Regions from separate parts of the Desulfitobacterium elongatum genome, predicted to be linked through region 1. Evidence: riboswitches for the same ligand, from Rfam matches in the RefSeq annotation. Region 1 holds a riboswitch; the other holds the start of a gene.

Region 1 (7,497 bases):
TGGGACTGATTCGTTTGTTTTCTAAGATACGTATAACTTTGACTAAATCCTCATCCCCTTCGCATGCTATGTATTCCCATTGGGGAAGAAGGGACAGGAGAAGTTGCCCGAGATAAGTATTCCTGGATTCAAAGATCTGATATCGAGTTAAGGTTTCAATGGCCTCCTGATTAGGACTTGCCAATAGATTCCGTAACATTTCTGGATGCATACGAAGCCGTGTTTGAATCTTTTTATCGAAGGAATTCATGTAAGGTTCTCCTTCTTCGTGTTTTAGCCAGCATTATTTCATAGTGTATGAGGACAACCTCTTTCTATCCAAGATTACTACTGGAAAAACAAGGAACTCAAAGGAGTAGGATGCTTTCTCATGAAAGCAAAAGACCGTTCCACACGCTAACAAGGCGTGAAGGAACGGTCTCTTTGTTATTACTGTTGAAGTACTTGCCTGAGTTTCTTAGAAGGCAGGAACAACTGCACCTTTGTAGGTATCTTCAATGAATTTCTTCACTTCTGGAGTGTTGAGAGCTTTTACTAATTTTTGAAGGTTAGGATCATCCTTACGGCTTTCTTTGGCAACGACGATGTTAGCATAAGGAGAGTTTTTATCTTCAAGGTAGAGAGCATCTTTCGTAGGGTTCAATCCGCCTTCTAAGGCGTAGTTGGTGTTGATTACAGCACCAGTAACTTTAGGGTCGGTCAGAACTCGGGGAAGTTGTGCTGCTTCGATTGCGGTGATTTTCAGGTTTTTCGGGTTTTCAGCAATATCTAGAACCGTTGCTTTTACTCCAACTCCGGCTTTGAGCTTGATCAGTCCAGCTTTTTCTAGAACGGCCAAGGCACGTCCACCGTTCGAAGGATCGTTCGGGATTGCGATCGTGTCGCCACTTTTGAACTCATCAGCTTTGGTGACCTTTTTAGAGTAGAGACCCATAGGCTCGATATGAACGGTACCAATGACAGAGAGTTTCAAGCCACGATCTTTGGTGAAGGTCTCGAGGTAAGGTGTATGTTGGAAGTAGTTCGCGTCGATCTCACCGGAATCGACAGCAGGGTTAGGGAGAGCGTAGTCAGTGAACTTAACAATTTCTAAGTTGATCCCTTGTTTTGCTAGTTCAGGTTTGATATGCTCAAGAATTTCTGCATGGGGAACTGGGGTTGCCCCAACTTTGATTGTCACAGGTTTGTTGGCATCTCCTGTTTTTGTAGCTGTTCCGCTGTTTTGATTAGAACTTCCGCAACCAGTAACAAGCAAGGATAATGCAACTAAAGATCCAATAACAAGGGTAGAGATACGACGTTTTGAACGAATCATAATTTTTCCTCCTCAATAATTTTTTTGAGCCATGAACTTAAGGCTTTAACTCTTTATATATGCTCAAGCGCTTCCTCGCACCCTCTCCACCATTCCCGGGTGTTTTGTGATAGAGATTGAAGAAATTGGCTTGTAACAAGCTTAATGATGGGATATTTTCTGAGCGAGTAAGGTTCCTAAGGACTGAATTCCTTGAACAATCAAGATGAGAATGATGACCGTAATCACCATGATGTCGGTGCGGAAGCGGTTGTAACCGTATTGAATCGCGACATCACCGAGTCCACCACCTCCGACAGCTCCAGCCATGGCTGTGTAGCCGATAACACTAATCGTGGTAATTGCAAAGCCTAAAATGAGGGGGGCCTTTGCTTCGGGAAGGAGAACTTTACTGATAATCTGCCAAGGGGATGAGCCCATGGATAAAGCAGCCTCGATGACTCCGTAAGGAACTTCCTTAAGTGAACTCTCTACCATTCGAGCGACAAACGGAGCAGAGGAGATGACGAGTGGGACGATTGCTGCTGTCGTACCGATAGAGGTACCGACTATTGCCCGAGTAAGAGGAATCAAAGCGACCAGCAAAATGATAAACGGAGCCGAACGGAAGATATTGATTACGGTGCCTAATGTTCTCTCAACCCAAGGATTCGGAAGGATATGCCCTGGCGAGGAGATGACGAGAATCACACCGAGGGGGACACCGATGATATAGGCCAAGAGAGTTGAGACGAAAACCATGTAGAGAGTTTGACCTATTGCTGGAGTTAAGAGCTGAGTTATGGTATCCCAATACTGGGGATTAGTTAGCATGGAAAATTCAAATTGCATTTTGAATCACCTCTACCTTCAAGCCTCGTTTGTCAAGATATCTATGAGCTAAGATCAACTGTTCGGGGTTACCTTGGAGCTCTAAGGTCAAAGTTCCAAAGAGTGTGGAACGCAGGTGGTCGATACTTCCGTAAAGGATATTTGCGCGAACGTCACATTCTTTCATGAGATCCGCAATGATTGGATCAGAAGCACGTGATCCGAGGAATTGAATACGAACAATCTGGGAGTCAGGATGAGCGGCTAGTTCGCGGAGCAAATCCGCGGGAAGCTCATTAGGGAAAACAGTGGAGATGAATTCTTTGGCGATGCTAGACTGTGGTTGAATAAATACAGATTCAACCGGACCATGTTCGACAATCTTAGAGGAGTCGATAACCGCTACATCACTGCAAATCTCTTTAACAACCTTCATCTCATGTGTAATCATGATGATGGTCAGTCCGAATTGCTGATTGATATCTCGTAATAAGTTGAGGATCGATAACGTCGTTTGCGGGTCGAGTGCAGAGGTAGCTTCGTCACAAAGCAGCACTTTAGGATTTGTCGCCAGAGCGCGAGCAATTCCAACCCTTTGCTTTTGTCCTCCGCTGAGTTGGGAAGGATAGGCATCTGCTTTATCAATCAATCCAACCAGAGGGAGAAGTTCCTTTACTCGTTTCTCAATCTCTGTTTTCTTAAAGCCTGCAATCTCTAAGGGGAAGGCGATGTTTTCAGCTACGGTACGAGATTGAAGGAGATGAAAATGCTGAAAAATCATTCCGATTTTTTGACGAGCTTGCCGTAGCTCTCGAGCTGACATTTTTGTTAGGTCTTGATCATCGATAATAATCTTACCGCTTGTGGGTTCCTCCAAACGATTGATGCAACGGACAAGGGTACTTTTTCCGGCTCCGCTCAAGCCAATGATCCCATAGATTGCTCCTCTAGGGATGTCGAGTGATATATCCTCTAGCGCTATGACGCTTCCCTGATGGGAGGTGTATTTTTTCGTCAAGTGCTCAATTCTAATCAATGCTTTTCCTCCTCAACATAACAAAAAACTCCACGAGGAAAATCCGCGGAGTTATATCGTCGGTTTTCCTCTCATCTCCCAGTATTTCCTGCAGGATTTAGCACCGTGCATGTTAATGCCGGTTGCCGGGTTTCATCGGGCCAGTCCCTCCACCTACTCTGGATAAGAGTGTTTATTCAGTGTCAATGTTCTTTGAAAAAAGAATATTGACTAGTAACTATTCTAGCACAGTTAAATGATTTTTGGCAAGAGGTTTTTCAAAAGCACTTCTTGGAAGAATTTATAAGAATTTTGGGGTGAATATTGACAATGACCTAATACTTTAATAAATTAAAGTATAGAAGTGTAAGGAGTTGATATAAAATGAAAGATCATGAGGGAGAAGATTATGCGGGCATCGATCAGCGTTTACGTGATCCTTTGACTGATGCACTTTTTGAGGCGATTTTATTATTAAAAAGCAAAGAAGAATGTTATCGCTTATTTCAGGATATAGCAACAATTGCTGAGATCAAAGCGTTAGCTCAGCGTTTGGAAGTGGCCAAACTTTTGGAGAAGAATGTAACCTACACAACGATTGCTCAGTCAACGGGAGCCAGTACTGCCACAATAAGCCGAGTTAAGCGGTGTTTGTACTTTGGGGCGGATGGGTATCAATTAGTACTTAGACGATTAGCTAAAAAAGAAAAGGGAGAGGATTAATATGCTTCGAACGTCGTTAGGGTTACGGATTCCTGATGGGATGCATGATATCCTACCCGATGAAATCGCTTTGCAGGACCATGCCGAAGCTGAGGTCCTTAAATTATTTAATTCCTGGTCTTATCAAAAGGCAGTTACTCCTACTTTGGAGTACGGTGCATGTATTCAACCGGTTGAGGGAGAAGCAGATTCCTTCTTCAAGTTTTTTGATCGGCAAGGGCATGTGCTTGTTCTTAGGCCAGAACTTACGACTCCAATCGCACGGATGGTAAGTACTCGGATGCGCGGGGAGGAACTTCCCTTACGGCTGTGTTACGCCGCAGATGTCTTTCGTTATTCTAAGTCGCCTACACAAGAGTTTCGCCAAGCTGGGGTGGAACTGATTGGGTCTGAATCTCCTGTGGCAGATGCTGAGGTCGTAGCCTTAGCAGTTGAAGCCCTTCGCCACATGGAAGTGAAGGATTTTCAGATCAATTTGGGACACATGGGGATTTTTACAGGAATTATGGATGAACTGGGGATTCCCCTCGAGGTTAAGATGAAGTATCAAGATGCACTCGCTCATAAAGATTTTGTTGGGATTGAAAGGCTTGTGGAAGAAAGCCAATTGACTTCCAGAGTGCGAGAAATTTTACTTCAACTTCCTCACCTTCATGGCAAGGAAGAGATGCTCGATCAGGTACTTGAGTGGAGTGCTCAACCGTCAATTCTCTCCGCTGTTGAAGCACTAAGAAGGGTCTACCAATACCTAAAGGACTTTGGGGTTCAGGACTATGTCTCCCTCGATTTGGGTATCTTGCGTGGTTTTAGTTACTATACTGGAGCAGTTTTTGAAGGATATGTTCCAGGAGTAGGTTTCCCCATCGTAGAAGGGGGCCGTTATGATTCCTTATATGAAGAGTTTGGTTATCCATTACCTGCCACGGGGTTTGCGATTAATCTCGGGGCGCTGGTAAGGCGATTGCCGATTCATAAGGTCCAAGGTGCAGAGGCTTTGGTCTACGGGAATGATACGTCTAAAGTGATTGATCAAACTCGTAAACTTCGCCAAACGGGGATACAGGTCGAAATGTGCTTAGACTTCCTAACCCAAGAAGAGGCGGAGGATTTGGCTCTTCGAAAAGGAATTCAAAGCATCATTTGTGCTCAATAAGGTCAATTTGCAGCTTGTAGAGAATAGCATCAGGTAGAAACTCCTTCGATTTTTCGGGGGAGTTTTCTTAATACTTTTCTTTCTCGGATAAATATTCCCCTGAAGATATGAAAAAGTGTTGCCAGGGGATACTAGGATTGTTATAATAGCCCTAAACTACTCTAATACTTTAATAAGGTAAAGTGATAAAAGATGAGAATGAAGGAGTTGGGGAGGATGTCACGGAATTTCTTAACCATCGCCCTTCCTAAAGGCAAGTTATTAACGGATTCTTTAGAAGCACTTAGCCAGGTTGGCATCGAATGTAGGGATGTAAGTGAAGAATCTCGTCGATTGGTTTTTCCTTTAGAAGGGTCACAAGCCCAGATAATTATTTGTCGGCCCACGGATATTCCGACGTTCGTCGAATATGGCGCAGCAGATTTGGGGTTTGTCGGTAAAGATACGCTCTTAGAAGAGAACAAGGATGTCGTTGAATTACTCGATCTAAAGTTTGGATTCTGTCGCTTTGTAGTCGCTATGCCAGAAGAGAAAGTCCCATCTCGTTTACCCGATGGCCAGTTTGATTTAAGTAGCTTAAACCACCAGCGGGTAGCAACGAAGTTTCCCCGGGTGGCTCAGGAATTTTTCCGTCAGCAAGGGATGCAAGTGGTTCCGATTAAGCTCCATGGGAATATTGAACTTGCTCCTCGGGTAGGACTTGCGGAGTTGATTGTGGATATTGTTTCGACGGGTACTACGCTAAGGCAGAACCGTCTCGTGGAAGTTGCCCCAATTCTGGAGGCGACCACTCGGCTCATCGCGAACCGAGTCGCTTTTCGGATGAAGCATGAACGGATCGCAGAACTGACAGAGAAGCTTCGCAAGATCGTCTGAAATGAAGTAATACACAAAAAGGGATAACTAGGTGTTGCGGTAGATCAGTAGCGCGAAGATAATTCAAACCTGATGGAATTAAATGTGAGATGTGGGAATGGAGGATCGGTATGGAAATTAAGACGCTTGAGGAGTTGGACTTAACGACACTCACTCGGAAATCCTATGGGGACGATTCTTTGCTCGAGCAAAAGGTTGCCGAGATATTAAATAAAGTAAAAAGAGACGGAGACTCAGCGCTTTATGAATTTACCGAGACGTTCGATCGTGTGAATTTGCGTAAGGCTGGGCTTCGGGTCAAAGAAGCGGAATTTGCTGAGGCGTACACTATAGTGGATGAAGAGTTCCTCACGGCCCTTCGCCAAGCGAAGGAGAATATCCTCGACTTTCACTTGAAGCAAAAGAGAACCTCTTGGCTTGACCCGAAGGAAGATGGAAGTGTGTTAGGGCAGCTTTTGCTTCCCCTGAGGCGGGTAGGGATTTATGTCCCTGGAGGAACCGCTGCGTATCCTTCCTCCGTACTCATGAATGCACTGCCTGCGGTAGTTGCGGGCGTAGAAGAGATTGTGATGGTGAGCCCGCCTCGAGCAGATGGGACCTTATTACCTGAGGTTCTCGTAGCCGCAGCGGAGGCAGGAGTCACAGAAGTATATAAGGTGGGTGGCGCACAAGCGATAGCTGCACTCGCTTTTGGCACAGATGAGATTTCGCCCGTCACTAAGATTACGGGACCTGGAAATATCTACGTAACCTTGGCAAAAAAGCAAGTGTTTGGTACGGTGGATATCGATATGTTAGCAGGTCCCAGCGAAATTCTAATTCTTGCGGATGAAGCAGGAAAACCGGAAGAGCTGGCGGCAGATCTTCTATCACAGGCAGAACATGATCGTTTAGCCTCGGCGATTCTTCTTTCTCCTGACCGGATTCTCTTAGAACTGACGGTAGCTGAAGTGGAACGACAACTTGCAGAGCTTCCTCGCCAAGAGATCGCTCGGGCATCTTGGGAAACCTATGGGGCCGCCATCTGGGTGAAAGACCTTGAGGAAGGTATAGCGCTTGTAAACAAGATTGCGCCGGAACACTTCGAACTCGTAGTAAAGGAGCCTTATAACTGGTTAGGGCGTATAAGAAACGCTGGGGCGGTCTTCTTAGGGCGGTTTTCTCCAGAACCTGTGGGTGATTATTTTGCTGGCCCGAATCACGTGTTACCGACGGGTGGAACCGCACGCTTTTATTCTCCTCTTAATGTAGATACGTTTATGAAGAAGATTAGTGTGATTAGTTATTCGGAAGAAGCACTCAAACGGGATGGTCGTCAGATAACTCATCTAGCTCGAAGAGAAGGGTTAGAGGCTCATGCTCGGGCAGTGGAGGCACGGAAATTATGGTAGAAAAAAGAATAACACCAGAAGATCTTATTCGACCTCAGATTCGTACCCTGAAAGCGTATGAAAGCAAGCCAGTCCCGAACTGCATAAGGTTGGATGCGAATGAAAATCCTCTTCCTTGGCCAAGCGGGATGAAGGAAAAACTATTCGAAGCGAAGTTCGAGCTGAACCGCTATCCCGATGGGGAAGCGTTAGAGCTAAAGAAAGCGCTCTCACA
Region 2 (7,497 bases), 150 kb from region 1:
GACCGCATTATTGGTTGAATTGGACCTCCGGTCAATGGACCAGCGTAGGGATGATTATTATCAGTCTTGGATTTATGGCGGTCTTAAGGGTTCAACATGATCCAAAGCAGCAATTACAGGGATAAGTTCCCTAAATGAACGATTTGATCTGTATACTATTTCTATCCTGCCACTATAAAGCATAAAGCTCACTGATTTCTGTAAAGAAATTCAGGCGGGCTTTTTCTTTTTTTGTACGAAATTAAAGGGCAATGTTATCCTCATTCGCAAGAAATTCATAAGGTTTTCATAAGATGCACATATAACTTTGCTAAGCTTAAAATAACAAAATTAGAAATAATTAGGTAGAGAGGAGAAGCGGAGATATTATGATACTGTTCATATCGGTGCTACTTGTTTTTTTATTCAGTTATTTATCTATAGTCCTCAAAGCCAATCCGGTTGGAGAATTGGAAGCGCAGGAAGGGAATAAGAATGTTTGAGTATGGTTATTGGAATATTGTCTTAGTAAATTCTTTAATCTTCATCATCTTTGCTTTTAGCTTTGTCAGGCCAAAAAATGTGAGAGATTGGCGTGCTTTCGGAACTTTCTCAGCCTTCATCGTAGCTTTATTTACAGAAATGTACGGCTTCCCGCTTACAATGTATTTACTTTCTGGATGGTTAAGTAAAAAGTTCCCTCAATTAAACCTGTTTTCCCACAATTCAGGTCACATTTGGTTTGATTTATTTGGTTTAAGTGGGGATCCACACACTAATCCTATTCATATTGCAAGTACTTGGCTAATAAGCGGTGGCCTGTTTTTCCTGGCTGTAACATGGGTGTTTTTATATAGGGCACAACGCGAAGGAGTTGTAGCAAAAACAGGTCCGTATGCGTGGATTCGCCATCCTCAATATGTAGCCTTTATTATTATCATGTTTGGTTTCTTATTACAATGGCCTACGTTGTTAACGTTGATCATGTTTCCAATCTTAGTAATAATGTATATTAGATTAGCAAAGTTTGAAGAAAACGAGTCCGCCAAAATATTTGGTGAAGAATATATAGGATATGCCAATAAAACAGGACGCTTTATTCCAAGGCTAAAGCAACCATAAAACCTATATGCAGCATACTGAAAGTTCAATTTTCCATTATTCGTAAGAAATTCATAATTCATTCATGAGATAATCGTATCTTTATCTTATACTTTAAATATTGAAAGAGACGGAAGGATATTCAGGAGGTGTCGAATTCTAAACTCAGTCCTTCGGAAGATGATGTCTGGGTCTACTATGCAGTAAGAACGTCTCTGGTTCAGCAACGAAGAAGTAGAGTAGAACACATAAGGGGTGATAAACTATGTGGGATTTTCTTTATCAAAATTGGGGAATAATCGTGTTTATAGGTGTGATGCTGTTCATGCACCACCGAGGAGCGGGTGGGTGCTGTGGAGGAGGAAATCAACATGGTCCCCAAGATACAAAGAATCCAGGGTATGGAAGCAAAATTCCAGAAAAAGAAGTTAAGTAGTCCATGTAAAGCTTGAATGTTAAGTTGATAAAGAAAAAAAGGACTATCGCAAAAACCTATCCATTGTCAAAGAGGCGTTATTGTAGCGCAAAGGAGTTGTTTGTTTGATGGCAAGGGTGAAACAGATCCGATTAACCCGAAGGAATGCCATAAAAGCCGGCTTGTTTATGGGAGGTGCACTTACGTTGGGAATTGTTCCAGGGAAAGTTGCCCAGGCCAGTCCGGCTTCGTCAAATGAATCCGCTTTAGGTGGGAAGAAACAACTGGGCTTTATGTATGATGAAGAGAAATGCATTTTATGTGGGGCCTGCGTACAAGCGTGTAAGAAGCTTTATCAATGGGAGAAAGGGGTTCAATGGCGCAAACTTGTTATCGGTAAGAAAGATAATTTGTCCGTGAGCTGTAATCATTGTGAAGATCCAGCCTGTGTGCAAGTTTGTCCAGTAAAGGCTTATGAGAAGCGGGAAAAAGATGGGATCGTTATTCATGACAAAAACCGTTGTGTCGGGTGTAAATACTGTCTATATGCTTGTCCTTACCATGCACCCCAATTCGGTGAAGAATCGGGAACAGTTTGCAAGTGCCAATTTTGTTACACCCTTCAGGATCAAGGGGAAAAACCAGCCTGTGTTAAAGCTTGCCCTGTGAAAGCGCTTCAGTATGGAGATCTCAGTGAACTAATGAAAAGCCCGAGAGCGGTACTCGGGCAGTTGAACGGCCTGCCTTCGCCTACAATTACGGGTCCATCGTTGGTCATCATTCCGAAAGAGGTCAAGAAATAATAAGCGAGGAAAACTTATGATATTACACTGGGGTATAAAAAAGAGCACGTTTATTTAATGTGAGGAGTGAAAAGATGAATTGCTGTGATAATAAACAAGAAAACGAGAATGATGGTAAACAAAAGATGAAGCATAAGGGGCATATGTCCCATATGTTGCTGATGATATTATGTTGTGGTGCACCACTTTTAATTCTTTTTTTTCTACCATTTATCAGTAGTAATGTATCTCCAAATACAAGGAATATCCTGATATCCATAGTCCCATTTATATGTCCCATAATGATGATGTTTATGATACCTATGATGATGAAAGGAAATAAAGAAAAGCAAACGGGGCATAATCATCGTGAACTTGTAAAAAATGAGAATATCTCGAAAGAATAATTAGTGTGATTAACGGCAATACGGGAAGAAAATCTCCAAATGTAAGTATTGACATTTATTCATCTACAAGTTAATATCGTATTAAATCGATTTGAATACTTAGTTTTCTCTTATCCTGAGCAGTGGAGGGATTGGCCCTTTGAAACTGCGGCAACCGACGGTTTGTACGGTGCCAATTCCACAGAAATTTTTTTCTGACAGATAAGAGAGGTGCTTTTTAGTGAGACCTCTTTTGTACGGAAAGCAGAAGGGGTTTTTCTTTACCCATAAAACCTAGTAATCGTATACACATTGAAGGGTAACGCTGGAAGATTAGCATAAGCGAAAGGATGAAAAACACATGGTTATTAAAGTTAATGGTAAAGAGGTCAATTTAGAGAAAGAAGTAACAATCAAAGAACTCCTCGTACTTCAAAAGGTCCAAATGCCAGAATATGTTACAGTACAGGTTAATGAGGAGCTCGTTGATCAAGGACGGTTCAATGAGGTCAAAGTAAAAGACCAGGATACGATTGAATTCCTCTACTTCATGGGAGGCGGAAGCTTCTAAGCATCAAGTTCTAAAAATTTCAGAAGGAAAAGAGAGGATAAAGAGTGGCTTTTACTGATGAACAACTTGACCGTTATTCGCGACACATTATCTTAAAAGAAGTCGGGGTAAAAGGGCAAAAGAAATTATTAAACAGTAAGGTTCTGATTATTGGTACAGGTGGACTGGGCGCTCCAGCGGCTATGTTTTTAGCGGCTGCAGGCGTCGGAACAATTGGACTTGTCGATTATGATGTCGTCGAATTGTCTAATCTCCAACGCCAAATTATACATTTCACGCAGGATGTCGGGAAACAGAAGGTTCTTTCCGGTCAAGAAACTATCAACCTGATGAATCCTGACGTTAATGTAATAACCTATCGGGAATGGGTGAGCTCTCAAAACATCCAGGATATCATTAAGGATCAGGATTATGACTTCATTATTGATGGTACTGACAATTTTCCAGCCAAGTTTTTAATCAATGATGCTTGCGTATTATCAAACAAACCCTTTTCTCACGCAGGCATCATTCGATTCCAAGGTCAGACTATGACTTATGTGCCTGGGCAAGGTCCTTGCTATCGTTGTATTTTCCATAATCCACCACCACCAGATGCGGTTCCGACCTGTAAACAGGCCGGAGTGCTTGGCGTCATGGGAGGAATAATCGGCACAATCCAAGCGACAGAAGCAATTAAGTATATTCTCGGCATCGGGGAACTGCTCACAGGACATCTACTCACCTATGATGCGTTAACCATGGAATTTAGGAAGATTAAACTCTCTAATAATCCAAAATGTGAAGTCTGTGGCGAACATCCTACGATTACAGAGCTCATTGATTATGAACAAGTACAATGTGATTTTAAAGCCTAGAGGTGGAAAACCATGACGATTCTTCTAAAGCAACAAGATTATGCTAAAATCCTTTCCTATGCCCAGGAGAAGCTACCGAATGAGGCTTGCGGTTTACTTGCAGGCAGGATCGAGGGTGAAGTAAAGACCGTCGAAAACGTCTATTTCCTTAGGAATGTGGACCAAAGCCCGGAACACTTCTCCATGGATCCCCAAGAGCAGTTCGCAGCAATTAAGGATATCCGAAGCAAGGGTTGGGTGCTACTTGGAAACTTTCATAGCCATCCCAGTACACCCTCGAGGCCCTCGCAGGAGGACATTCGTTTAGCCTTCGATCCTGAAGCAAGTTATCTTATTTTATCACTTCAGGACAAAGAGAAGCCTGTGATTAAAAGCTTTAAGATTAATGAGGGGAAAGTGAACGAAGAAGTGCTGCAACTTATCTAATGATGTTAAGGGGAGAAAAAGAGTATGGCAAAAGTTGATTATAAAGCCTTGAAGTCTGGCGGTCTCATGAGACAAGTCCAAAAAGACCAGTTTTCCATGCGTTTAAAGATTGTAGGAGGACAAGTCTCGGCGGATCATCTTAAAAAGGTTTATGAAATTGCTGAAAAATATGGGCAAGGTTATGTTCATTTAACCTCCCGACAAGGAATAGAGATTCCTTTTATTAAGCTTGAGGACATCGAAGAAGTTAAACGTGAAATGGCAACGGTGGGACTTCAAGTGGGTGTCTGCGGTCCGCGTGTACGTACGATTACGGCATGTCAAGGTTCGAGCATCTGTCCGAATGGTTTGATTGAGACGTCCGAACTCGCGGAAAAATTAGATCAGCGATATGCAGGTCGAGAGCTTCCGCATAAATTTAAGTTCGGTGTAGTCGGATGCAGCAACAACTGCCTGAAAGCTGAGGAGAATGACCTAGGGATCAAAGGTGGAATTCAGCCAGAATGGCAAGCGGCTTCCTGTACATTTTGCGGACTTTGTGCAGCAGTTTGTCCGAAGAAAGCTATCCAAGTCAGTCGCGACGAACAGACAGTTACGTTAGAGCAAGACCTCTGTAACTTTTGCGGAAAATGTGTGAAATCCTGTCCTACCGAAGCTTGGACAGGGAAAAATGGCTATAACGTCTATTTTGGTGGACTCTTTGGTAACCAAATCGCAACTGGAAAATCGGTATTTCCGATGATTTATAATGAAGAGACTCTCTTCAGCGTTGCCGACCGGACCCTTGAATTCTTTAGTACGTACGCAAAACCGGGAGAGCGGTTTGGCAAAACTTTGGATCGGGTCGGTTGGGAAAAATTAGAGAAGGATCTTCAGGAGGCCATAAAATGAGCATAAAAGCCAATGATTTTATCGACATCACGGAAGTCGTCTGCCCAATCACGTTTGTTAAGGTTAAAGTCGCCATGGAAGAGCTTGAACCGGGTGAAGTCTTAGAGATCAAAATGAATTCAGGAGAACCCATCCAGAATGTGCCCCGGAGTTTGAAGGAAGAAAATCATAAAATCCTTCAAGTCGTGAACAATGAGGATGAGACTTACACTGTTTATGTAGAAAAGGGTGAGGAGCTGTAATGAAATTCAACACCTCCTTACTCCATGGGAATTTCAAGGGTGATCAGAAATCGGGAGCAACGACGATCCCCATTTATCAATCCACGGCCTTTGCCCATGATACAGCTGAAGAGTTAGAAAAGATCTTCATGGGTCATGAACCGGGTTTTCTCTATACCCGACTGAACAACCCTACGATTGAAAGCTTTGAACGCCGGATGGCCTTCTTAGAAAAAGGTGCCGGGGCCGTTTCCTGCACTTCCGGTATGGCGGCTATAAGCATGGCTGTACTGACCTGCTTACAAAGTGGGGATGAAATTCTGGCCGGCAGTGGGATTTTTGGCGGAACGTATACTTTGTTTGAGAACTTTAAGCCACTGGGCATTCTGGCTTCCTTCCTCGAGGAAAGTACAGTTGAGGCCTTTGAAGCAGGGATTACGGATAGAACGCGATTAATCTTTGTCGAAACCTTAGGTAACCCTAAACTTGATGTCCCAGATATCAGACGGCTTGCAGAATTAGCACATTCTAAGGGAATCATTCTGATTGTTGATAATACATGTACGACGCCTTATTTAATCCGTCCACTCGAACTAGGTGCAGATATCGTGATTCATTCTACTTCCAAGTACATTAACGGAAGTAGTAACTCCATTGGTGGGATTATTATTTCTAATGGACGCTCAAATTGGGATGTCGAGAAGTTCCCCGGATTTAAACCGTATAAAAAGTTTGGCCAATTTACCTATCTGGCTAAACTACGTCAGACAACATTTAAGGATTTTGGAACCTGTAGTGCACCTTTAAATGTCTATCTCACCAGCTTAGGGTTAGAGACCTTGGGAATCCGAATGGATCGCATCTGTGACAATGCCTTAGCTTTGGCACAAGCCTTGAAAGATTCTCCAAAGGTGAGTTTCGTAAACTACCCTGGGCTTAAGGATAACCCGTATCACAACATAGCCCAAGAGCAATTCTCCGGCAAATTTGGAGGGCTCCTGACCATACGCGTGGGTTCAAAGGAAAACGCCTTTCACGTCATCAATAATCTACAATATGCTTTAAACGCATCGAACATTGGAGATGCTCGGACGTTAGTGGTTCATCCTGCCTCAACAATCTATGTTGCTAATACAATGGAAGAACGAGAGAAGATGGGGGTTTATGAGGATCTCATTCGGATAAGCGTGGGTCTTGAAGACGCTGAAGATATCATTGAAGATTTTCTCCAGGCGCTATCTAAGCTCTAATAAGTATCCTTCTTCCCAGTACGTTTTCTTATCCAAGTAGAAGATTTTCTCGGATTAAACTCATAAATAGACTTTCAGTAGACCTTCCGGCCGAAGGTCTTTTTTTCTATCGTTTATTTACATGAAGTAATTCATGAGAAATTCACAATTAATTCATGCGAAAATCGCAACTCTATAATACAATCATAGTATAAAAATAGGGTAGCCCCCTATCCTATATCCTTACAATAGATATAGGGAGCTGATAGTCTTGGATGAAGTGACAAAGCATAACAGTCTTCCCTGTGAAAGTCAAATCAGTAGGGCAAGAACAGTCTGCCACGAAGAGAAGACAATTAATGAGCTTGTTACCCGTTTGAATCGCATCGAAGGGCAGATACGGGGTATCAAAGGAATGATTGAACAGCACGTGTATTGTGATGATGTACTTAATCAAATAGCCTCTGTGCAATCGGCTTTGGATGGAGCCTCTAAGCTATTGCTAGAAAAACACTTTAAAGTTTGCGTAAAAGAACGTCTAAGTCATGGAGATAACAAGGTGATTGATGAAGTCCTTAAAACAATTTTTCGTCTAAAAAAATAAACTGAGGTTTAGCTTTAGTTGGTAATACTAAAAGC

Evidence for each region. Region 1 has a riboswitch for S-adenosylmethionine ahead of ACZ42W_RS17100 (methionine ABC transporter ATP-binding protein). Riboswitches for the same ligand answer to the same signal wherever they lie in the genome.
Region 2: another riboswitch for S-adenosylmethionine. It lies ahead of thiS (sulfur carrier protein ThiS); the one in region 1 lies ahead of ACZ42W_RS17100 (methionine ABC transporter ATP-binding protein).

What each region holds. Positions count from the first base shown of each region.
Region 1 covers NZ_AP038772.1:3,597,754-3,605,250, reverse strand. Annotated here, with positions in the region: gene ACZ42W_RS17115 (hypothetical protein) at 1-250, opposite strand, end outside; gene ACZ42W_RS17110 (MetQ/NlpA family ABC transporter substrate-binding protein) at 458-1,315, opposite strand; gene ACZ42W_RS17105 (methionine ABC transporter permease) at 1,457-2,146, opposite strand; gene ACZ42W_RS17100 (methionine ABC transporter ATP-binding protein) at 2,136-3,161, opposite strand; SAM riboswitch class I at 3,230-3,330, opposite strand; gene ACZ42W_RS17095 (YerC/YecD family TrpR-related protein) at 3,525-3,863, shown strand; gene hisZ (ATP phosphoribosyltransferase regulatory subunit) at 3,865-5,016, shown strand; gene hisG (ATP phosphoribosyltransferase) at 5,233-5,892, shown strand; gene hisD (histidinol dehydrogenase) at 6,003-7,283, shown strand; gene hisC (histidinol-phosphate transaminase) at 7,277-7,497, shown strand, end outside.
Region 2 covers NZ_AP038772.1:3,745,987-3,753,483, reverse strand. Annotated here, with positions in the region: gene lgt (prolipoprotein diacylglyceryl transferase) at 1-125, shown strand, start outside; gene ACZ42W_RS17795 (methyltransferase family protein) at 475-1,101, shown strand; gene ACZ42W_RS17790 (hypothetical protein) at 1,346-1,516, shown strand; gene ACZ42W_RS17785 (4Fe-4S dicluster domain-containing protein) at 1,624-2,298, shown strand; SAM riboswitch class I at 2,792-2,892, shown strand; gene thiS (sulfur carrier protein ThiS) at 3,025-3,234, shown strand; gene ACZ42W_RS17775 (HesA/MoeB/ThiF family protein) at 3,279-4,091, shown strand; gene ACZ42W_RS17770 (M67 family metallopeptidase) at 4,104-4,517, shown strand; gene ACZ42W_RS17765 (4Fe-4S binding protein) at 4,542-5,408, shown strand; gene ACZ42W_RS17760 (sulfurtransferase TusA family protein) at 5,405-5,650, shown strand; gene ACZ42W_RS17755 (O-acetylhomoserine aminocarboxypropyltransferase/cysteine synthase family protein) at 5,650-6,879, shown strand; gene ACZ42W_RS17750 (metal-sensitive transcriptional regulator) at 7,139-7,462, shown strand.